DNA from 4 places in the Echinicola vietnamensis DSM 17526 genome. Region 2 is predicted to be linked to each of the others. Evidence: riboswitches for the same ligand, from Rfam matches in the RefSeq annotation. Region 2 holds a riboswitch; each other region holds the start of a gene.

Region 1 (6,188 bases), 1.4 Mb from region 2:
ATTGGAAAAATATTCCTTGGATTCTCCTTTTTTCTGGATCGTGATCATCGCCACCACCGGAGGATTGATCCTTTCCTTTACCAAAGCCAGAAACCTCGAAGGAGTGGGGGCGAGCAGATTGGGAAGTGTATTGCTTTATGTGCTCATTGCCACGGTAGGCATGCAGATGGATTTGTTTGCCATAATGGACAATCCCACTTTATTCTTGGTCGGTGCCATATGGATGCTCTTTCACATAACGATTATGCTAATAGTGGCCTATCTTATCAAAGCTCCTTTTTTCTATGTTGCTGTCGGTTCACAGGCCAATGTAGGAGGCGCAGCCTCTGCCCCGATTGTAGCATCAGCCTTCAATCCTTCATTGGCACCTGTGGGGGTTTTATTGGCCGTGTTTGGTTATGCAGTAGGGACGTATGGAGCGTATTTGTGCGGTTTGTTGTTACAAATGGTGTCAAACCTTTAGCGATACATGGGAAAGTTCAGGAAATTCATATTTGTGTGTGCCGGTTCGGATTGTAAAAAAAATGGCTGTAAAGGTTTGCTCAAGGATGTCCAAGATCTTACCAAACTGGATACGCACAAAGGGAAATATAAAATTGTCAAAACCAAATGTATGGATTTTTGCAAAACGGGTCCCATGGTGGTCATTAACAATGAGGTGATCAAAAAAAGCACCAAGGAAAAAATCCATCAAATTTTAGAAGGGAAACTCACACATGAATAAATTATCCGTGCCCTGGTCATATGATTACAGAGCACGGATGAAGGAATACATCTCTTTCTACAGAAACGTTACATCATTTATCATTGCTTGGGTTCTACCAATACGGCGGTTCCACTCGCTGTAACCATCAACATGCCATCGCGGATGGTTTCATAGTCCAGGTCCACACCGACTACAGCATTTCCTCCCATCGCTTTTGCTTGCATTTCCATTTCCATCAGAGAAGTTGACTTGGCTTCTTTCAGTACTTTTTCATAGGTGCCTGAGCGGCCACCGACGATATCTGTGATACTGGCAAAAAAGTCCCTGAAAACATTCGCTCCTATGATCGTTTCTCCAGAAACAATTCCAAAATATGTTTTGATTTCATGTCCTTCCACTGAAGGGGTGGTTGTTGTAATCATACTGTTGTTCATTTGTTTGTTAAAGAGTAGATAACTAAAACAGGGCAGTTAATATACTATAAAATCCCATAAAAGTAGTCTTTTGGGATCGATATCTCCTACGGCCATGTGGGCTGAAAGTGATATCTTGTTAATAGCGTTTTAGCTGAGATTTGTCAAATTTGGACAGCTGGGTCGATCTGGGATGGGCCATAGATTAAATCTTTACCGAAAATCCAGCAAAATGAGATCAAAATGTTTATTATGTACCTATGGCAGATGACTTATAAACCTGATAAAAGTTATCGCCTTTTAACATATAAATTTTATTTTTGAGCTGAAATTTCACCTGATGAGGACAATTGTTGTAATTTTTATTTTGGTGTGCTTCGGTGGAGAAGCTTTTGCACAAGAGACCAGAGGGTATCAGCGGACCAGCTTCAATGTTTACTATGGTACCTCTGGAGCCAATCTGCAGGGATTGAATAAGCTCTTGGAAAATCATGGTCAGCCCCCCATGCCAAACAGTTATAATTCCTATGGCCTTAGTTATCAAACACGGTTTAACGACTTTATCATTGGAGCCGAGCTCTATCAAAATAACGGTGTGGAGACGCCATTTTACGATTATGCGTTGGATTACCGTACGACTAGGGCTTTTATCAATTTCGGCTATAGCTTTACCGAAGAAGGGAAATTTCACCTGATTCATTACATGTCTATCGGCATGGGCTATTTGAATGTGGAAATGCTTGAAGAGCGGGAAGGGGAAAACCTGGACCAGTTTTTGGCCGATCCCGCTCATGGATTTATCCTGAGAAGGAATGACATCAACAAGGGCAGTCAGTTTATGGGTGGTTTTTTGACGGAAATTGGTTTTGAACTGGGCTATGACCTCAATATTTTACCCAGTGAAGAAGTCATTAGCATGATCGCCAAAGTTGGCTATTCTTTTAATCCCTTCGAAGATTCCTGGAACTTAAATGGATTGACATTTGACAATTTGCAAAGCGGTGCTTTTGTCCGGTTGGGTGCTGGCATCAGCCTTCCTGAGAAAAATTATTTCTACCGGGATGCATCTTTAGGCATACACTTAATTTATGGTGCGCACTTTACCAAGCCAAATGACCTTAATGCTCACCTTAAGAATAATGGCTACAAACCCCTAAAAGGAATTCCCAAAAACTTAGGTTTAAAGCTTTTAGGGGAAAACAGAGGGTTTCTGTACGGAATAGATTTATATAATCTAAATATGTCTGGTGAGGCAAATCAAGATTATGACCAAAGCCTTAGCAGCTTAAGGATATATGGGAACTTGGGTGCCAAACTGATCGATATTTATAATTGGGAAGTGGGCGCGTTGGGCGGCTTGGGCTATGGTAATGTACGGTACAGCTTGATCCATAAGCGAAAGCTGGATTTTCCTGATTTAATTGATCTTCCGGACTATGATGGTGAATTGCGAAATGGTGGAATGATGGCTAAACCTGAAATTTATTTAAGTAGGGTTTTCCCCCTTGCCAAAAGATCTAAGGTTGCCTTAGTGGCTTCGGTATACGGAGGAGTAGAAATTCCACTTGGAAGCTATGAGTTAGGAGCAGTCAGCATGTCTCAATACATGTCCAATCCCTATTTGCAGGTGGGAGTAGGAATCAGGCCCTGATTGATATTTACGGAGTGCTTACTGAAACCGATATTATCAAAATAAAATGGGTAGAATGTAATTTTTTTCCACTAATTCATGTTAACTTTGGAATTGCTTATCGAGAAAGACCGAGGGAAGGGCCCTATGACGTCTTAGCAACCTGATCAGACAAGGTGCTAACTCCCATCCTGAGCTTGTCAGGAAAAGATGAGCGGTAGATTATTGCTTTTCTATCGGTTCTTTGCTCGATACAGCTTTTCTTACTATTAATGAGGGCATGAATACACGAACCGACATATTACTTCAACAAGTAGACAAAAAGATCTTGATACTCGATGGTGCGATGGGTACCATGATTCAGCGTTATACGCTTGAAGAAGAGGATTTCAGGACACCTGAATTGGCCAATCACCCCAAGGCCCTAAAGGGCAACAATGATTTACTGTCACTTAGCAGACCGAAGATCATTCGGGACATCCACGATACATATTTGGAGGCTGGAGCAGATATCATAGAAACGAATACCTTTAGCAGTACTTCCATTGCACAGGAGGATTACGATCTTTCGCAATTGGCCTATGAGCTCAATGTGGAATCCGCAAGAATCGCCAGGGAAGCGGCCCTTTCATACAGTGAAAAAACTCCCGATCAGCCCCGCTTTGTGGCCGGTGCTATCGGGCCTACAAACAGGACGGCTTCGATTTCCCCAGATGTCAATGACCCTGGGTACCGTGCCATTAATTTTGATCAGCTCTCCGAGGCCTATGCCGAGCAGGTTAGGGGATTACTGGATGGGGGAGTTGATATTCTCTTGGTAGAAACGATATTTGATACCTTGAATGCCAAAGCGGCATTGTTTGCCATCCAAGAGGTTTTTGAGGAAAAAGGACTACCCCTTTCTCCAGAGGAAGGAGGGATCCCCATCATGATTTCAGGAACCATTACGGATGCTTCTGGCAGGACACTCAGTGGACAGACCACGGAGGCTTTCCTCATTTCAGTTTCTCATGTACCTTTGATGAGCATTGGGCTGAATTGTGCATTGGGGGCAAAAGAGTTAAGACCTTATCTGAAAGTGTTGGCAGAAAATGCACCGTTTTACGTCAGTGCCTATCCAAATGCCGGGCTGCCCAATGAGTTTGGCCAGTATGACCAAACCGCCCAAGAAATGGCCGATCAGGTGGAAGAATTTCTGAAAGATGGCTTGATCAATATCCTGGGTGGTTGCTGTGGGACCACTCCTGAGCATATTCGAGTGATAGGAGACGTCAGTAAAAAATACAAACCCAGAAAACTAGCGTATACATTAGAAGAAGAATAGTGGGAATGGATAAGAAGACTAAACATAACCAGCTCAAATTATCCGGGCTGGAACCATTGGTGTTTACACCGGAGTTGAACTTTGTCAATATCGGTGAACGGACCAATGTGACAGGTTCCAAGAAGTTTGCCCGTTTGATCTTGAACGGCCAATTTGATGAAGCTTTGGAAGTGGCTTTGGACCAAGTGAGGGGCGGAGCACAAGTATTGGATGTCTGCATGGATGAAGGGATGCTGGATGGTGAGGCAGCCATGGTGAAGTACCTTAACCTGATTGCTTCCGAACCAGAGATCAGTAGGATTCCTATTGTGGTGGACAGTTCCAAGTGGAATATTATTTTAGCGGGGCTAAAATGTATCCAAGGAAAGGGAATCGTCAACTCCATCAGTTTGAAAAATGGCGAGGACGAATTTATCCACCAAGCCAAAACCATCAAGAAGTTTGGTGCAGCCGTGGTGGTCATGGCCTTTGACGAAGATGGCCAAGCGGACACTTATCAGCGACGCGTGGACATTTGCAAACGGAGCTATGATATCCTTGTGGAAACGGTGAAGTTTAATCCTAATGATATTATCTTCGATCCCAATATCTTTCCGGTAGCTACCGGAATGGAGGAGCACCGAAGCAACGCCATAGATTTCTTCAAAGCCACAAAATGGATAAAAGAAAACCTCCCTGGGGCGAAAGTCAGCGGAGGCGTCAGCAATGTCAGCTTTTCGTTTAGGGGAAACAACCCTGTCCGTGAGGCCATGCATGCTGCATTTTTATATCATGCCATTCAGCATGGTATGGATATGGGAATTGTTAATCCCACCATGTTGGAAGTGTACGACGATATTCCAAAGGACCTGCTGGAGCATGTGGAAGATGTGCTTTGGGACAGGAGGGATGATGCTACCGAACGGTTGTTGGATTTTGCAGAGACCGTCAAGTCAAGCGGCAAAAAAGAAGTGGCCAGTGAAGCTTGGCGTGCAGAGTCAGTAGAAAAGAGGATCGAACATTCCTTGGTGAAAGGCATCATCGACCATATCGAAAGTGATGCGGAAGAAGCTCGTCAACATCTAAAAAGTCCCTTGAAGGTAATCGAAGGGCCGTTGATGGATGGCATGAACGTCGTGGGGGATCTCTTTGGGTCCGGAAAGATGTTTTTGCCCCAAGTGGTAAAATCTGCCCGGGTGATGAAAAAAGCGGTGGCTTACTTGGAACCCTTTATGCCGAAAGCAGGAGATGCTGACTTTAACGAAGAAAAGAGTTCCATCAAAAAAGTGCTGCTGGCTACGGTAAAGGGTGATGTTCACGATATCGGAAAGAATATTGTTGGTGTAGTATTGGCTTGTAACAGCTACCAGATTATCGATCTTGGCGTGATGGTGGATGCGCAGACGATCATAGATGAAGCCATTAAGCAGGATGTGGATATTATCGGGCTGAGCGGATTGATTACACCTTCCTTGGATGAAATGGTGAATGTGGCTTCAGAGATGGAAAGACAAGGGCTGAAAATTCCGCTTTTGATCGGTGGAGCTACGACGAGTAGAATTCATACGGCCGTGAAGATAGACCCGGTATACAGCGGCACGGTGGTTCATGTTCTGGATGCTTCCAAGTCGGTGCCTGTGGCAGGGGAAGCGATCAGCGAAGACACTAGAGACGCGTACCATGAGCAGATCAAGGCTACCTATGCGGAACTTCGAGAATCCCATCAAGCCAAGCAAGAAGCCAAGAAATTGGCTACATATGAGGAGGCAAAAGCCAATCCAGTCGTGATAGATTGGGATCATTACGCTCCCACAAAACCCGCCAAATTAGGTCGGACGATTCTTGATCTGGACATTAAAACCTTACGTAACTATATTGATTGGACACCATTTTTCAGTACTTGGATGCTGTCCGGTAAATATCCGAAAATCCTAAAGGACGAAGTGGTCGGCGTCCAGGCGCAAAAGCTATTTGACGAGGCCAATGCCATGCTGGACAAGGTGATCGATGAGAATTGGTTGCAGGCCAAGGCGGTGGTGGGGTTATATCCTGTTAAGCGAAGTGGCGACGACTTGGCTATCCTTGATGAAAACCTACATGAAACGGGGACCACTTTCCATTTTTTGCGGCAGCAAG
Region 2 (6,188 bases):
GTCTATTGGCCAAAAACGCCATTCTGATCGTGGAGTTTGTCTCCCAAAAGAGAAAAGAAGGACTTAATGTAGCAGACGCCGTAGTGGAGGCGTGTGCCTTACGGATCAGGCCTATTTTGATGACCTCTTTTGCCTTTACGGCAGGTTTGGTGCCCTTGATGTTTTCCGTGGGCTCTTCTGCCCAAGGCACCAAATCAGTAAGTATCGGTACAGCTGGAGGAATGATTTTCGGCATTTCATTAGGGGTAATCTTTATCCCAGTGCTGGCCTATATCTTCCAGCAAATCCAAGACAGGTACTTTATTGAAACGATAGAAAAAGACTAACTATGAATTCGCTAAAAAACATATTGCCTTTTACACTGGTCGTAATAGCGATGGCTAGTTGTAAGGTGGGGCAAAACTATAATAGACCGGAAATAGATTTCCCTGATCAATATTATGGAGCTGACAGCCTCAGGGACAGTTTGATGACGGGTAAGAAAAACATGGCGGCTGTAAATTGGAAGGCCTATTTCAAGGATTCTACCTTGGTGAGCCTGATCGATTCTGCCCTATCCAACAACTTTGACATGCAAAAAATGACAAAGGAAATCGACATAGGCTATCAAAATCTACAGCAATCCAAGGCTAACTTTCTGCCTTCCCTGGGTGCTTCTCCCTTTAAATATAACCGTGAATATTATTCGGAATATTATAACAACTATGGTTCCAATAGGGCCAGAAGAAACCATGGGGAAGACATTCCTACTTCACTTTATACTGAGCGGATGGAATACGTATCTTCCCTACAGGCAAGCTGGGAAATTGATATCTGGGGTAAGCTTCGCTGGCAAAAAGAAGCTGCTCGAGCCGATTTTATGAAAACGCAAGAGTTTAAAAAAGCATTACAAACCGCTTTAGTCTCAGAGGTGGCTACGACCTACTTAAACATGCTGATGCTCAAATCCCAGCTCACCGTATCAAGGCGTAACTATGAGTTAAGTAAAAACACACTCAGAATCGTAAAACTTCAGTATGATGCCGGAGAGACCACCTCCCTGGCTGTCCAGCAGACTGAATCCCAAATGCTACGGGCAAAGGCCTTGATACCTGATCTGGAAAGGGATTATGCCATTCAGGAAACGCGACTTAATGAACTCTTGGGAAGGGCTCCCCAAGAGCTGGAGCTGGTCCATCACTTGGAAGATATCGCCTTTGACAGCACTTACCAAACAGGGGTACCGCTGGAACTAATCCAAAACAGGCCGGATATTGCCGCATCGGAATATAACCTGATCATAAGTAACGCCAATGTCGGGGTTACTCAGGCCATGAAATACCCCTCTTTGACCATTAGCGGCGGAGTAGGCCTCAACTCCTATCAAATCGAGCATTTCCTTGACCCTATGGGAGCGGGTTTTGCGCTGCTGAACGGGGCCATTTTCCAACCGATTTTTCAAAATCGCAAGTTAAAAACCAACCATTTAATTGCCCTTAATAAAAGAGAAATTGCGCAATTGGACTTTAAAGAGACCATCATTGGTGCTGTAGGGGAAGTTTCTAATGCCTTGGTAACGATCGAAAAGCTGCAAGAAGCCCATAATATCGTCGAAGACAGGCTTCAAGTCACCAACAAGGGCATTAAGGATGCATTCCTGCTCTTCCAGAGTGGATTTGCGAGTTACTTGGAAATCATCAATGCCCAAGAAGATGCCTTGGAAAACCAAATGGAGCTGGTAAGGTTAAAAACCCAATTGGCCATCGCCAACATCGAACTGTACCGAAGCCTCGGAGGGGGATGGAAATAACGGACCAAATGGGGCTTAGCGGTCATTCGTGGAGAATAATCCAAGGCTAATGCATTTTTACCTTGCCCCTTCCTATGGAACTTTACTTTAGGCAGGATACCATTTAGGGAGCAGGTAGTCACTTGCTCCTTCTTTTTTCACCTTCGTCAAAGGTGGAATAAGTACCAAATGGGCAAAAGCTGCCCTTGACAGGACTTCATCATGGGAAGCCCGCGGCGGGAACTCGGGGTAAAGGGGCAGCATGAAACCTGTCATTCCCATCCTTTACTTTTGTAAACTGCCATTTTCTTAACGGTAAAACCAGGGATACATAATCCGCCACAAAGGTGCCAAGTAAATGCTGTAACCTGCACTCATTGGAAGTTACAATTGAATTGTACCATGGAGCCTTGTTGGGGATCAAGCCGAAAAATTGGGAGCAACCTATTCCTATGGCTTATCATTTTCCTTTCCACTGTTGGTTTCCATTTTGCCACGGATGAACGCTGATAAACACAGATAAGATGCTGGCACCATTGCAAATCTGGGTTCATCCATTTTATCTGTGGCTAATTTAAGGTTTATCAAGGGCCTTGCCCTCAGTAATGATGATAGAATACTGCTAAGGCTTTGGGTATGCTGCTTGGTGATCATGCTATCAGCGTTTCCTCCTTATCTGCACGAACCGTTTCCATACCCCTCAATTGGGCCAACAAAAAAAACACCTCGAAAAATACTTCGGAGGTGTTTTAATATGGTTATTAGTGATGGTTTATTATTGTACCTTAATGGCTCAGTTCATTAAAGAGCAACTTTTCTTCCAAGCGGTGCTTTTCCTGATTGATGAGCACTTTTCGTAGCACTTGTTTGAACCTGATTTCATCGTTGACGATTCTAAAAATCTTCTCCAAGTACTCTTTGGCTACCGCTTCATTCTTCTTGTAAAACTTCAATGTGAAACTTCTGTTTTCATGAATGTTTTCCAAATAGACCTCTTTAGGTTGTCCAGCCAGTACGATTCCCCTGAAGAATGCATAGTGTGCGGCCAAATCCCCTTTGAGGGTGAAGTAGATCGCTTGAAACTGCTTATTGGCCGCTTCAAAGTTGTGAAAGCCAAAAGTACCTTGGCCTTCCAATTGGACAAATTCATTTTCTGAAAGCCACTCATAAGCACTTAAGGACTTTTGGTCCGTGGTTTTGTTCCTGATGACGGACTGAAAGCTGAAGATATGATTGTTTTGAGTGGAAATGCTATGGTTAGAAGCTATTGCTGTCATGGTTTCTTTAGTTAAGATCGTTATTAGTTGATTTTTCTGAGGGTTTGCTACTATCTGCAACAACACCCTTTGGGGGCTTTCATCGGTTTCCGCATTCGCATTGCTTGTCTCATGGTTTTCACATTTATAGGTCCTCAAATGATTTCGGCAGGATTTAGCACCTTTTCTTTGTTGAGAGGGATAGGTTGCTATAGGTTCTTCGAGCCTGTTCTCTCCCCTATTCTTTATAAATCAGCTACCAAGCTTTCGGCGCTTTTCGCTAATAACTGTTTCAAAGGTACGACAATTTTTTACAAAAACTAATTTCCCTATAGAATTTGTAGGGAATTATTTTCTTTCCCCTAATTTCCTCACTTTAACTCCCCTTGAAAAGAGGCCAAACGGTGTATACCTCCGCTCTCTTCACGTATAAATTTACAACACTATCCCACTGAAAACCAATAGATCTAGATACCTTACTATTATCAATAGCCGTTCAAGCTTAACCTTCACTTATTAGTGAAAGTAACGGGTAAAATCAGCGAAAAGAACATCATTATTACCATCATAAACGCATGATCACGTACGGGAAACTGGACGATTTGTCTTATTGTACAAAACCGCCTCACCTTTCACACCTCCCTTCTCCCATAAATGCACATTTTTGACTACTTTTGTGGCAATTGATCCAAATAACTGATTTGCCCAATATAACGAACTAGAGATTTACCCATTATGAGAAACATCAAGCTTGTAGAAGTACGGTCTGAACTTGCCGCAGGCACTAGAGGGGCCAGCTTGGGAATTGACGCGCTAAAGGTGGCGAGCTTGGGTAAAAAATCGGATTTCTTTACCCGGTTTGACCCCATCAATGTGCCAGATGCCAACAATTACCTATGGAAAAACAACCCCTATCCGCATGCCAAGTACATTGACGGGGTGCATGAGGTGCTGGGAAATGTGCACGATACGATAAAAGCACTCCGTGAGGAAAAGAAATTCCCAATTGTCCTGGCGGGGGATCACTCTACCGCTGCAGGGACCATCATGGGAATCAAGGCTGCCAATCCGGAAAAGCGCCTTGGGGTGATATGGATCGACGCCCATGCTGACATCCACAGCCCCTACACGAGTCCTTCAGGGAATATGCACGGCATGCCCTTGGGTATGTGCCTTCAAGAAGACAATCTTGAAAACCGGCAACAGGATCCATCTGCGGAAGAAATCGAATACTGGGAAAAGATCAAAAAAATCGGCGGGGATTTCCCAAAGATCAAGGCGTCGGACATTGTCTACATTGCTGTAAGAGACACGGAAGAACCTGAAAACAAGCTGATCGAAAAGCACGGCATACGTAACTTCACCACCCAAGAAGTCCGTCAAAAGGGAATAACTCAAATTTCGGAAGAGGCTTTGGCCATTTTGAAAGATTGTGAGCAGATTTATATTTCCTTCGATGTAGACAGCATGGACAGTTCCATTTCCGTAGGTACAGGAACACCAGTTCCCGATGGTTTGACGGTGCAAGAAGCCTTAAAATTGAACATGGAATTGATAAAAGACAAAAGAGTTTGCTGTTGGGAAATTGTAGAGGTTAACCCTACGTTGGATTCTGAAAACATCATGGCCCAAAACGCCTTTGAAGTACTGGAATCCACCACCAAATCATTGGTCAGCAACTTTTAGAAGCTAAAAAATATGCAATTGATCCACTAGGGGTCAAAAATGCGATCAAACTTTAACAAAAGCATGACGATTCAAGAACAGATACTGAAAGCCATTAGCGAAGGTTTTTCAAAAGCATTTGATCATCAGGTAACCCCTGAGTCCCTCTCCTTACAACCTACCCGTAAGGAGTTTGAAGGCAATTATACCTTCGTACTTTTTCCATTCCTTAAATACACCAAAATGAAACCCGAGGACAGTGGAGACAAAATCGGGCAATACTTGGTGGAAAACTGCGAGGCCGTAAGTGCTTTTAATGTCGTAAAAGGTTTCTTGAACATTTCTGTCAATGAACAGTCCTGGATGGCTGTTTTCCAAACGCTCTACCAAAACGAGCAGCTCGGCCAGTTGCCCCCAAAAAACCAAAAAGTCATGGTGGAGTTTAGCTCCCCCAACACCAACAAGCCCCTTCATCTGGGTCACCTTAGAAACAATTTCCTAGGTTTTTCGGTTTCGGAAATCCTTGCAGCCAACGGCTATGAGGTCATCAAGGCAAACCTTGTCAACGACCGGGGGATCCACATCTGCAAATCCATGGTGGCCTACCTCCACTTTGGCAATGGCGAAACCCCAACGTCCGGCGGGTTCAAAGGTGACCATTTGGCAGGCAAGTATTATGTGCTTTTTGACAAAGCCTATAAAAAACAAATCAACGAACTCATCGAAAAGGGCCTATCCGAAGAAGACGCCAAAAAGCAGGCTCCACTTATGCTAGAAGCTCAGGAAATGCTGCGCAAGTGGGAAGCTGGCGATGAAGAAACGGTAACCCTTTGGAAAACGATGAACAGTTGGGTGTATGAAGGGTTTGATGCCACCTATAAAAAAATGGGAGTGAGCTTTGACAAGTTTTACTATGAGTCAGACACCTACCTCCTGGGCAAAAACATTGTGGAAGAAGGGCTTGAAAAAGGCGTTTTTTTTAAAAAAGACAACAATTCCGTTTGGGCAGACCTTACGGAAGAAGGGTTGGATGAAAAGCTCGTCCTCCGTGGGGATGGCACCTCGGTGTACATCACGCAGGACATGGGCACGGCAGACCTAAAATACGAAGATTTCAAGATCAACAAATCGGTTTACGTGGTAGGCAATGAGCAAGATTATCACTTCGATGTGCTCTTTAAGATCATGCGAAAGCTAAATCGTCCTTACGGTGAGGGACTTTATCACCTGTCCTATGGCATGGTGGACCTGCCTACCGGAAAGATGAAATCCCGCGAGGGTACTGTGGTGGATGCCGATGATCTGATCCAAGAAATGGTCGATACGGCGGAAAGCCATACCAAAGAACTCGGGAAAATCGAAGGTTTCTCTGATGAACAGGCAAAGGAACTGTATGAAATGCTAGGCTTAGGGGCGCTGAAGTACTTTTTACTAAAAGTCGACCCCAAGAAGCGAATGCTCTTCAATCCTCAAGAATCCATTGAATTCCAAGGCAACAC
Region 3 (6,188 bases), 960 kb from region 2:
TACCCCACCCAGGCCCGTAAAATGGGCATGACCGGAGACATCTACATCGAGTTTGTGGTCAGTAAAGCGGGCGAGGTCTTGCAGCCCACGCTTAAAAAATCTTTGGGCATGGGACTGGACGATGAGATCCTGAGAATTTTCTCCCTTGAAAGCATGCCAAAATGGAATCCAGGCATCATCGATGGAAAACCCGTCAACACCTTAATGGTGCTCCCCATCCGGTTTAAACTCAAGGGTGAAGTGGCCAAATCCTCCACGTTCTTTTCCCCTCCCTCCTACGCTTCCGATAAGGAGGTGTTTGATGTTGTCGAAAATATGCCCTCTCCACAAGGTGGCATGGAAGGCTGGACGGATTATGTGTCCAAAAATTTGATCTATCCCAAAACCGCTCAGGAAAAAGGCGTGGAAGGAACCGTTTATGTCAGCTTTATTGTAGATGAGGATGGCAGCCTTCAAAACCCTAAAATCCTAAGAGGGATCGGCAGCGGAGCGGATGAAGAAGCCATGAGGTTAGTGGCAAACGCCCCCAAATGGACACCTGGTCAGCAGCGTGGCAAAAACGTACCAGTCGAGATGAAGGTACCCATTAAATTTGAATTGAATACCAAGGCAATTGGCACTCCCCAGCCCAACCAACTCGATGATGTGGTAGTCGTAGGATACAATACCGTAAGTATCAAGAAAGACGACAATGGCCGTCCCCAGAAGCCTGCCATAGATTCATCCGGCAAGTTCGATGAAATAGGAGAAGATCCGCTATACGTAATTAACGGCGAAGAATATCCAAAGGAAGATATCAGTAAGGTTTCCCCTGAGGACATTAAATCCATCAATGTCCTGAAAGGAGCATCAGCCATTGAAAAATATGAAGACAATGGCAAGCATGGCGTTATTGAGATTACTTTGAAAGAGGGGGTGTCACTTCCGAAAAAGCAACCTGCTAGCAGTATCCAAAAAACCAAAAATAGTGAACCAAAATTAACTTTAGGTGCGGACCCTATTTTCATGGTGGATGATGCATTCACTAGAAAATCGGAGCTGAAAAATGCCTATGATCCAGAGGATATAGAATCTATTTCAATCTTAAAAAATGGAGACGCTATTAATCTCTACGGTAAGAACGCTCAAAATGGTGTTGTACTCATTACCACTAAGAACAACCCTTAAACAGATCTATCCATAGCTCATTTGTTGTTCTCTTTTATGACTATTACCTTAGCATTTATAGATGAAATAAATTCTTAAACCGTAAAAATCATAAAAATATGGGCAAAGGAGATATGAAATCCAAAAGAGGTAAAATCCACAACGGAACCTTTGGTAAAAGCAGACCACGAAAAAATCAAAATATCGCTACGAAAAAAGAGCAATCGCAAGCCACCAAGTAAGGTTTATATTGCTAAAAATTAGAAGTCAGGCCGGATAAAACTCCCGGCCTGACTTTTTTTGTCCCTATCTACTAACCCGATTTCGGATCAAGCGGGGATCAAGCAATATTTCCGAGAAGCTAATTTTGACATGGTCTTTTAAAAGAAAATTTCATACTGTTAAAGCGATGGGCTTCCTCCCCAGGACAAACGACTTAAAAAAAAATGTTCCTATTTGCATTTATATCTGCCGTTCCTACGGAACTTACCCTTTTGTCCGTAATCATTTTTGGATGCAGGTTGTCACCTGCAACTTCTATATGACCCTCCGCCAAAGGCGGATTAGGCAAGATGCTCAGTTGCCAACGCATATTCAGGGTGTAATCTCAACCAAGCCAACCACTATACATGAGCAGATAGCTGCGACGGCTTGTACGATCCAAATCAACAACTCATTCTCATTCTTCAGCCTATTCCGCCATTCGGCAAAATAGGCTACTGCGGTTTCCAATATACAAATTGGGGCAAAGTGCCTGCGGCACGATAAATTTTTTAACCTGCAGATTCATCCGCAGGAACTTAAGCTCTCTCCTCAACCTTCCAAAGGTGTGCCAGTGGCACGGTTGGAACTTCACTTCAGGTCCCATATCGGATGCAGCGTAGGCTCCTAATAAGCGCCCAATACTGAAACGCTTTCCGCCACACAGTAATCACTTTTTGAATAATTGTCCGGTTGTTTATTTAAAGTTCCGTCACTTTTACACACATATTTCCCTATTTAATCTACTTTTGATGCCATTACGCTGATCCAGTTCATCTATCCAGGTCGTATATAGTTTTCATAAATCACAACGCACTATCTTATGAAAACTTTAACAAACACTATTTTAAAGACGACACTCATTGTACTACCCGCATTTGGCTTTTTTGCCTGTGACAATGATGAGGACATGGACATGCCCGAAAACGATGTGGCATCGTTATTTGTTTCCAGCAATACCAGCGGCATGATCACGGTCATGGATTTCTCGTCATCCGATGTCAGCAGCAGTACCTTTGCTTCAGCAGGAGCGGATGCTGACGGCATCTACTACGATGATAAAAATGACGAAATCATCCAGTTGGTTCGATCAGACAATTCCCTGAATGTTTATGCTGATATCATGGCGGCCAAGATGGATAACGGCCTGTCCATTTCTTTGGGACTATCCGGATCGGGGACTTTTGTCAGTGGACGCGAAATAGCCGTCATGAATGATATGGTCGTCGTGGCAGAGTCACCTGTAGAGGCAAATGGCAACCAAAGCAGCTTATATGTCTATCAGAAAACCAACAACGGCTTCACGCTACAAAACACTTATGAAGTGGACTTTGCACTTTGGGGCATTCACCTAGAGGGCAATACGCTCTATGCCGTCGTGGACAAAACCGCTGACTTGGCAGTGTTCAACAACTTCATGGCCAATACAGACGGCATGATCAGCCCCGATAAGCGTGTGACCATCGAAGGTCTGGGCAGAACACACGGGTTGACCTATTCCATGGAAGATGACCTGATGGTCCTCACCGACATTGGTGATGCCTCTTCAGACAGTGACGGTGGCTTGGTGATCATTACTGACTTCACCAGTACCCTAAACGGCACCACAGACGGAGGAACTATTGCTATGGCTGCGCAGGCCCGGATAGAAGGTAACAACACCATGTTGGGCAATCCAGTAGATGTGGCCTACAGCGAAGACAGCAAAATGATCTTCGTCGCCGAAAGAGCAAATGGAGGCGGTAGAGTATTGGTATATGATTACTTCTCCACCAACGGCAACCCTTCACCAGCCTTTAGCCAAGACGTAGCAGGTGCATCTGCCGTTTATTACTATGAAGATTAAACCCATCACCTAATCCATACGCGATTTGATCGCAGGTCAAACAATATTAAGAAACTACTTACTCTACTACTTCTAAAGGTGTGCTGATGTCCTCAGCCACCTTTTTTTATACCTTGCAAAACGCTTTCGATACCTTTCGGCTCAACACCCCTTCTAATTACGCTTTTCGGTATATCCTTTGAGCCAGAAACCTAAAAACAGTATTCTCTATCGATTTTATAGGGTTTTATGATCGCTTTAATTTTTAAAAAACTCTTTTTCGAATACTTGCAAATTCAAAAATTGGATTGTTACTTTGTGCTATCCTTTACTTTTTAAAAGTACAAGGATTTATACAGAAGAGGTGAGAGACAGGCTCGTAGACCCTCTGGCAACCTGGAAAATCCAAGGTGCCAATTCCTGCCGAATGTGAATATCCGCATTTGGAAATATAAATTCTTAAACAATGAATTTTATAAAAAGGATACACACAGCAATACAACTTCACACACAAAGCATCATCGAATTAATTTTTATCCAAAGGGAAAGTGCCTTGCATCAACGAATGTGCATGTGCAACTAAGCACCCTCCTATTTTGCCCGTTTCGGGCGTCTTTACTTGCTTTTATTCCCATTCTTGATGATCCCAGTTGGCCGAAGTCAACGCTAAACAAAGAGTAAAATGAATCTAACATCACCGTATCTGATTACCGATATGACACAGGAAACATTCCACTGTGAAGAGGAATTAAATCTCGAATCAGGAGAATCACTACCAGGATTTGAGATTAGCTATACCACTCAAGGGCATTTGACGCCTAAAAAAGACAATGTCATCTGGATCTTGCATGCGCTTACCGGCGACGCCAATGTACACGAATGGTGGAGTGGTCTCGTGGGAGAAGACAAGTTTTTTGACCCTACCAAATATTTTATTGTCTGTGCTAACCTGCTAGGATCTTGCTATGGCTCTACCCAGCCCCTTAGCGATAATCCCAAAACCGGCAAACCGTATTATTACGATTTCCCAAACCTCTCCACCCGGGACATGGCCAAGGCCTTTGACCGGTTGCGGCAACATTTGGGTATCCAGCAAATTGACACCATCATCGGGGGCTCGCTTGGTGGACAAGTCGCCTTGGAATGGTCATATAACCTACAGGAGCAAGTGAAAAAGACCATCATTGTCGCTTCCAATGCCAAGACTTCCCCGTGGACCATTGGCTTTAATGAAGCCCAAAGAATGGCCATAGAATCCGATAGCACCTGGGGACAGAACTCACCGGACGCCGGCAAAAAAGGCTTGGAAGCAGCTCGTGCCATCGGAATGCTCAGCTACCGGCACCAAGATATCTTTCATGCCAGCCAAGCTGAAACAGAAGAAAAAACGGATCACTTTCGGGTAAGTTCGTATTTGCGCTACCAAGGTCAAAAGCTTTCCAACCGCTTCAATGCCCTCTCCTACTGGGTACTCACCAAAGCCATGGACAGCCATGACCTGGGCAGAGGCAGAGGAGGAACCGCCAAAGCCCTGTCAGCAATCAAAGCAAAAGTGCTCTCTATCGGCATCAATACCGATTTGCTGTTTACCAAAGAAGAGTCCCAGTTTATCAGCAAAAATGTCCCTAACGGCACCTACAGAGAGATTTCTTCCATCTATGGACATGATGCCTTTTTGGTAGAAAACGAACAATTAAATTATATTCTAACATCTTTTTACTTGGAAAACAATGACTAACCGCATTGGACTGTTTGGCTTTGGAGTGGTCGGACAAGGCTATTATGAAATCGCTAAAAATGACCGCCCATCGCTTCTGCCCGAAACGATTGTCGTACAAAATAAGAATAAAGAAAGGCCCCATTCGCTCCAATTATCCTTTGACCCAAAGGACATTTTAAACACCCCGCATGACATTGGAATAGAGCTGATCTCTGATCCCATTCAGGCCTATGATTATGTCAGCAGCCTGTTGAAATCAGGAAAGAAGGTCATCTCTGCCAATAAAAAGATGCTTGCCGCCCACCTTCCTGAGCTACTGGAATTGGAGAAAAGCTATGGAGGCAGTCTTCTCTATGAAGCCTCTGCCGCCGCAGGCATTCCGATCATCACGTGCCTCGATTGCCATTTTGCGGGTGATCACATCAGCAAGCTCCAAGGCATCCTCAACGGTTCGTCAAACTACATCCTTTCCCGGTTGTTCCAGGATGACCTCAGCCTGTCGGATGCCGTAAAGCTGGCACAGGAAAAAGGCTTTGCCGAAGCAGATCCTACCTTGGACATTAATGGAAGCGATGTCAGCAGCAAATTGACCATCCTTAGCCTCCATGCCTTTGGAAGGTACATTCCTGAAAATGAAATCCTGACCATTGGGGTACAGCATGTTCATGCAGAGGATGTGGCCTTGGCCAAGTCCCTTGGCCTGAAGATCAAGCTGATCGCCACGGTACAAAGGAGCCAAGACGGATTGAGCATGTATATCCTCCCCGCTTTGGTGGGAGAAAGTGATCCATTGTTCTTGGTAGAAAATGAATACAATGCAGCAAAAGTCACTTCCCACAATTTGGGTGAGCAGTTTTTTCAAGGAAAAGGTGCAGGCAGTCTGCCCACGGGCGCTTCCGTTTATGCGGACCTGACCAAAGCCATAAAAGGCTACGCCTATAGCTATGACAAACTGCAAGGAGCGAAAATCAAGCGCGAAAAACCGCTCACCGCATCCTTGGAAGTCATCGTCAGTGCTGACACTGCTGATGCGCTGGCCCCACTGATCGGGCAAGCCACCATCCATCAGGCCCAAGAACGGTACTGGTCGATCTGCACGCTCGCTACAGAAGATCTAATCAAACACCTTCCTGCCATAGAAGCCAATAACGTTTCCATAATCGCACTTAACGGCTCCGTCCGTCAAGAACGCATCCTTGACAGCATCCAAAAGCTGGAAAATGTCCATTTAGGTTA
Region 4 (6,188 bases), 220 kb from region 2:
CAGTAGTGCTAATGATCTTGACCGTGATGTTTTCATGTGAGCCAGATCCCAAAATTTCAGCTGCTGCTTTGATTCCCTTGCCGGAGAAGGTGCATGAAGCAGAAGGTGCTTTTGAAATCAATAAGTCCACCAAGATACACGTGGCCCAGGATGCTGGAGAGATGCGTGGGGTGGCGGATTTTTTGGCCACATTGCTCAATCAGTCTACGGGATACAATATCCAGGTGGTCGACGAACTTCCGGAATCAGGGAATTACATTTCTTTGGGGCAGGAAGGTAGTGGAGAGGCGTATAAGCTTCATGTGCAAGACGATCATATTCAAGTGAAGGCAGGTTCTGCAGCGGGAGCTTTTTGGGCAGTACAGACCCTTCGGCAATTATTACCGTTAGCCATCGAGGAAAAAGGGCCGATTGAAGGAGTGTCCTGGAAGGTGCCAGCCGGGGAAATTGAAGATAATCCTGTATACGCTTATCGGGGAAGCATGCTGGATGTTGCCAGGCATTTTTTTGATGTCAATGATGTGAAACGCTACATTGATTTGATGGCCATGTATAAATTTAACTATCTGCACTTGCATTTGGCTGATGACCAGGGCTGGCGGATAGAGATCAAGTCTTGGCCAAAACTGACCGAAATTGGCGGTAGCACGGAAGTAGGCGGTGGCGAAGGAGGTTTTTATACCCAAGAAGAATACAAGGAAATCGTGCAGTATGCAAAGGAGCGGTTTATTACCATTGTGCCGGAAATCGACATGCCGGGACATACCAATGCGGCTTTGGCCTCATATCCTGAGCTCAATTGTGATGATGAAGCCCCAGAGTTGTATACAGGCATTGAAGTTGGGTTTAGTACACTATGTACGGACAAGGAAGTCACTTATCAGTTTATCGATGATGTCGTGCGTGAACTGGTAGAAATGACCCCTGGGCCTTATATCCACATCGGTGGAGATGAGTCTCATGTGACGGCGTTGGAAGATTATATTCCGTTTATTGAGCAGGTGCAGGATATCGTGAATTCGTATGATAAACAGGCGATTGGCTGGGATGAAATAGCCCATGCGGCGTTGCGGCCTAGCACGACTGCCCAGTTTTGGGCCAAGGCAGAAAATGCCAAGATGGCTGTGGAGCAAGGTGCCAAGGTGCTCATGTCTCCGGCCACAAAGGCTTACCTGGATATGCAGTATGATTCCACCACACAGTTGGGCCTGCATTGGGCAGCGTATATAGAACTGGACAGTGCCTATATGTGGGAGCCTACTGAATTGGTGGAGGGCATCGGTAAGGATGATATTCTTGGCGTGGAAGCACCGCTGTGGACGGAGACCATTGAAAAGATGGATGATATCGAATACATGGTGTTTCCCCGATTGATAGGGATCGCTGAGATTGCGTGGACGTCACCCGACAAGCGTAATTGGGATAGTTACAAGGATCGATTGCGCCAGCATACTGAAAGGCTGGAGGCATTGGAGGTAGATTATTATGCCTCGCCCTTGTTAAAAGAAAAGGAAATAGCAGAGTAATAAACTAAAGGCCAGTGATGAACACTGGCTTTTATTTTGGTTAAAAAAAAGCGAAGTAGTTTTTAACTGCTTCGCTTCACTGATGTTTCTCACATGAAAACAGGTTGTGTTTTCATGATGGGTTGACTTTTTATGCAGAAAGTTTCCCAGGACAGGTAGGCTGAAAACCTTATTTTGATCTTTCCAAAGCCCTTTCGATGTCGGCAATGATGTCGTCGTGGTGTTCCAGTCCGGCAGAAAGCCTGATCAAGCCTGGCAGAATTCCTACACGCTGCCGTTCTTCTTCCGTTAGTTTGCTGTGCGTAGTGGAGGCAGGGTGGGTGATGATACTTCGGGTATCTCCCAAGTTGGCCGTGACGGTGATCATTTGCAACTCATCAATAAACCGCTGCGCCCGCTCGATTCCGCCTTTCAGGGTGAGCGTGACAATGCCGCCACCATGTTTCATTTGCTTCTTAGCAAGGTCATGTTGCGGATGGCTTTTTAGGAAAGGGTATTTTACAAACTCTAGCTCCTTGTTGTCCTGGAAATAAGAGGCTACTGCCAAGGCATTGGCGCAGTGTCTTTCCATTCTGATGGCGAGTGTTTCCATGCTTCGTGAAAGGATCCAGGCATTGAAAGGAGAAATCGATGGGCCTGTGTGACGGGTGAAGAACTGCACTTCCTTGATCAATTCTTGCTTACCAAGGATCAGTCCGCCCAAAACACGGCCTTGACCGTCAATATATTTCGTGGCGCTGTGGGCCACAATGTCTGCTCCCCATTTGGCAGGCTGCTGGAGGTAAGGCGTCGCAAAGCAATTGTCCACCACAAGGATCAAGTTATGGGCTTTGGCAAATTTCCCGATCCACTCCAAGTCGATTACTTCCAGGCCAGGGTTCGAAGGGGTTTCGATAAACAGCATCTTGGTGTTGGGCTTTACGAGCTTGTCCCAGTTTTCGATATCTGAAATATCTCCATACGTAGACGTAATGCCCCATTTCGGAAATACCCTTGTCAGCAGCTGGTGGGTAGAACCAAACAGGGACCTGGATGCGAGGATATGGTCACCTTGCTCAAGAAGAGAGGCCATGCTGCCAAACATTGCCGCCATTCCGGATGCCGTGGCGATGCCGTCCTCTGTGCCTTCCACTGCACATACTTTTTCGATCAGATCGGAGCTGTTGGGGTTGGCATAGCGGGAATAAATGTTTCCGGGGATTTCCTCAGCAAACATCTGCCGTGCTTCCTCGGCACTGTCAAATGTAAAGCTGGAGGTCATGTAAATGGGTGCAGAATGTTCCCGTTGGTTGGATTTGGAAGACGCAATCCTGACGGCTTCCGTTTCAAAATGCTTATTGGACATGGTATTTAATATCTTTCAGTTTTTGATTCAATGATTTTGCGTAACAATAGAGAAGCTGCATGGCATAGGCCAATGAAATCCGGTAAGGGATGAGAAAAAAGCGGTGAAAAGGTAGATTGGTCATAATGTCTAATTTATAGTTCCCTCAATTTTTTTGGGCAGGTATTGGCACCTTTTCGCTGTCTCGAATGGTTGCCAGAGGGTCGCAGAGCCTGGTCTCTCGCCTCTTCTGTATAAATCAGTTTCCTGAAGTCATGCAAAGTAACATCAGCACAGTTGATTTTCCAAACTATTTGGCTTTTCAGTAGGCAAGATGAGCGATTAAGGAATGTGCGGGGCAAGCATCTCTGCCCAGCCGTCGTAGCCGAGTTTGGTCATGTGCAGGCTGTCCTGCAGGAATAGCTCAGGCTTTGGTTTTCCTTCACTGTTAAGGGCGACGTCCCAGACATTGACGTAGGATACCCCTCCGGTTTTGTCTGCATACACCTCTAAAAGACGGTTTAAGGTTTCGTATTCTTCTTTCAACTGCCACCTGGAAGGGCTCGGTTTTGGGCTGATCAGGACGATTTCTGTTTCAGGAAGTTCCGCCTGCAGCTTACCCACTAATTTTTGCATGGTCTTCAGGATGGCTACAGGCGTTTTGCCACTTGCCAGGTCATTGTCCCCTTCATAGATAAACACTTTGTGCGGGTGGTACCGGATGATCAGTTCTTGGGCATAATGAAGTAATTCAAATGTCTGTGATCCGCCAAAACCCGTGTTGACCACGGTGACTTCTGGAAAATAGCTGCCGATGTCTTTCCACATTCTTACACTGGAACTTCCCGTAAAAAGGTAAATGTCGCCAGGTGGAACTGGGGTGTCAGAAACGATCTGATCGACTTCTTCTTGAAATTTAACGGGATTATCCTGGGCGAAAGCTGTCTGAATGAGTCCTGTCATTAGTAAGCTGCATAAAACGCAAAGGAATCGGAGATGGGAACGTGAGATGGTCATTTTAATGGGATGGTTTCTTTGATGGTTTGTGATGTAAATAACTAAAAATATTGGAAAAGGAGAAATGGTAGGTAAACTGAAAGTGGTGTGCTGTAAGTTTTCATTTCTGAACACATTTCCGTACACATGAAGGACTTGTTCGTTTTTTGGGCAGCGCCTTTTACACGTTATGTGGGTTGCAGTAAAGTTTTTTTTGACCCAAAATACCATTGATTGGTGGCAGGATTGGCCGATTTCGTCACTTTAATTATGGGATACACCCTGTGGCCGGTAATTTCATTGAAGAGTTGCTCGTTTTTTGAGCAAAGGTGAAGGGAATTATCAAATGAAATCTAGTGTCCATGGAGAAAATGAAAGCATTCTTTTGGTTTTGCAGTGGGGCCAATATTGCCATTCTAAAGAAATGTCCCACCGAGACTAATAAATATGTAGGAATCGGTGGGACGGTGTTCTTTACAGGAGTGCTCGCCGCATTGTCCGCAGGGTATGCGCTGTATACGGTTTTTGAAAGTTGGTACTGGGCAGTGGCTTTTGGAGCAGTGTGGGGTGTTATGATATTTAACTTGGATCGTTTTATCGTTTCGAGTATGCGAAAAAAGGAACGTTTTTGGGCCGAATGGAAACTGGCCTTTCCACGTCTTTTGCTTGCTGTTTTTTTGGCCTTGGTGATTTCCAAGCCTTTGGAGTTGAAGATTTTTGAAAAGGAGATTGATCAAAAAGTAAGTGAGCAGAAGGTGCTGGAGATGCAGGAGGCAAAGGATAATTTGGAAATGGCTTATCCTGAAATTGCCCGCTTGAAGACTGAAAACGAACAATTGCGAGATGAAATTGCCGCAAAAGCAGCATTCCGCGACCAGCTCCAAGAGGAGTATGATGCCGAACGTTTCGGAGTGAAAACACCGGGAACTACGGGCATTGTGGGACTGGGGGTTAACGCCGAAAAGAAAGAGCAGCAATTGGATGCGGCCCAGCGTGATTTGGAGCAATTGCAGGAAAGGAATTGGGTGAAAATTGATGAACATGAGCGGGAAATGGCAGCGGTAATGGCGCGAAAGCAGGAAGTGTTTGAGCAACAGCAAGCGGCTATTGATCAATATGATGGTTTAGCCGCGCGAATCCATGCCTTGTCGCAGTTGACCTCGGAGAGTCAAGCGGTATATTGGGCCAATATTTTTATCATGTTACTTTTTGTGGCGATGGAAGCGGCTCCGGTTATGGTGAAATTAATGGCTGGAAAAGGGCCGTATGATGAGGTGCTGGACCAATCTGAAAGTGCGGTAAGTGTGTATGCCAAAGAAAGGAAATACAAAAACGAGGAAGAGAGTACGCGGAGAGTAGAGGTGTTTGACAAAACGATAAGTTCTGAGACCGCAGCTAAAATCCAAAAGAAGCTCCACCGTGATGAGCTGATTACCAGAGCGGAGATGGAGCTTTTGGAAAGAAGACTCGGAGAGATGGAGCAGGGTGTAGAAGGTTAGGAGGACAAAGGGGCCATGCCCCCTCTTTTGCGTTTATAAATTGGCCGTCCGCAGGTTGTTTGGAGTGGACTTTCGTGCGATGCCTTCAAGTCGATCCATCACTTGCGGGATGGATTTCCATTCAGTCAGGTTAATGATAAATACTACCCAGCCAAATAATTTCCCGGGGTTGGCGATTTTGTCTCCTATCCGGTAGATGGCTTGATCGCGGACCGAAAGGCATTGGTTGGTGTCTGGGGCAATGCGGTATTCCTGAGCAAATTCCCATGCTCCGTCCCTGGCAATTTGGATGCTGAAATTAAGCAGGAGTTCATCTTTCCCATCTGCCAATTGAATCAAAAAACCAAATAAAGGTGAGATGATGGAAAGATTGGTTTTGACACCGTCGACCATGCTGGCTAAAATGATGTTTATTTTGTCAAAGTCTTCTTTTATGTCTTCTAACTGTCCACCTCCCATGGTCACGACTGTGGCGATGCCGAGGTCAAGGTTGATGTGAGCGTTTATGCCCAATAGGAGGTGTTGGAGGATGACTTTGCCGGTTTTTTCGCTTGTTTCGAAAGCGCACAGCCAACTTTTACTAGTGGGGTCATTTGACAAATAATGATCATAGGCGTCAAAAAAACGCTGCGCAAAATTTATGTCAAGCCGTTCCATACGGGCATTATCTTCAAATTCTCCACGGTCAATCCCTTCTTTTATCCTTTTGGTAACTTGTCTGTACAAAATTGCAAAGTAGCCAATCCGGCTTTTTTTGCTGCTGCAATCCGCTACAATCAAATCCATTCTGGCGATAACTTCTTCTAAAGAGGACATTGGCGAAAAATCAGTTTAATAAGTGTG

What was found. A riboswitch is a leader RNA that binds a small molecule or an ion and turns the genes downstream of it on or off. The one in region 2 is predicted to bind S-adenosylmethionine.
Region 1: it holds a riboswitch for S-adenosylmethionine, as region 2 does, so the genes downstream of both, ECHVI_RS17705 (homocysteine S-methyltransferase family protein) here and ECHVI_RS12045 (hypothetical protein) in region 2, are expected to answer to the same signal.
Region 3: it holds a riboswitch for S-adenosylmethionine, as region 2 does, so the genes downstream of both, metX (homoserine O-acetyltransferase MetX) here and ECHVI_RS12045 (hypothetical protein) in region 2, are expected to answer to the same signal.
Region 4: it holds a riboswitch for S-adenosylmethionine, as region 2 does, so the genes downstream of both, ECHVI_RS11130 (O-succinylhomoserine sulfhydrylase) here and ECHVI_RS12045 (hypothetical protein) in region 2, are expected to answer to the same signal.

The regions. Positions count from the first base shown of each region.
Region 1 covers NC_019904.1:4,322,144-4,328,331, reverse strand. Annotated here, with positions in the region: gene ECHVI_RS17725 (DUF819 family protein) at 1-463, shown strand, start outside; gene ECHVI_RS17720 ((2Fe-2S) ferredoxin domain-containing protein) at 470-724, shown strand; gene ECHVI_RS17715 (YbjQ family protein) at 805-1,128, opposite strand; gene ECHVI_RS17710 (hypothetical protein) at 1,460-2,770, shown strand; SAM riboswitch class I at 2,865-2,966, shown strand; gene ECHVI_RS17705 (homocysteine S-methyltransferase family protein) at 3,030-4,073, shown strand; gene metH (methionine synthase) at 4,079-6,188, shown strand, end outside.
Region 2 covers NC_019904.1:2,926,686-2,932,873, reverse strand. Annotated here, with positions in the region: gene ECHVI_RS12060 (efflux RND transporter permease subunit) at 1-326, shown strand, start outside; gene ECHVI_RS12055 (efflux transporter outer membrane subunit) at 329-1,789, shown strand; gene ECHVI_RS23665 (hypothetical protein) at 1,877-2,044, opposite strand; gene ECHVI_RS12045 (hypothetical protein) at 2,554-3,045, opposite strand; SAM riboswitch class I at 3,167-3,278, opposite strand; gene ECHVI_RS12040 (arginase) at 3,760-4,710, shown strand; gene argS (arginine--tRNA ligase) at 4,774-6,188, shown strand, end outside.
Region 3 covers NC_019904.1:3,886,245-3,892,432, reverse strand. Annotated here, with positions in the region: gene ECHVI_RS16005 (M56 family metallopeptidase) at 1-1,167, shown strand, start outside; gene ECHVI_RS23375 (30S ribosomal protein THX) at 1,266-1,388, shown strand; gene ECHVI_RS16000 (hypothetical protein) at 2,231-3,253, shown strand; SAM riboswitch class I at 3,581-3,690, shown strand; gene metX (homoserine O-acetyltransferase MetX) at 3,915-4,970, shown strand; gene ECHVI_RS15990 (homoserine dehydrogenase) at 4,963-6,188, shown strand, end outside.
Region 4 covers NC_019904.1:2,703,744-2,709,931, forward strand. Annotated here, with positions in the region: gene ECHVI_RS11125 (beta-N-acetylhexosaminidase) at 1-1,526, shown strand, start outside; gene ECHVI_RS11130 (O-succinylhomoserine sulfhydrylase) at 1,696-2,871, opposite strand; SAM riboswitch class I at 3,003-3,111, opposite strand; gene ECHVI_RS11135 (GDSL-type esterase/lipase family protein) at 3,193-3,813, opposite strand; gene ECHVI_RS11140 (DUF4407 domain-containing protein) at 4,209-5,345, shown strand; gene ECHVI_RS11145 (DUF5995 family protein) at 5,379-6,161, opposite strand.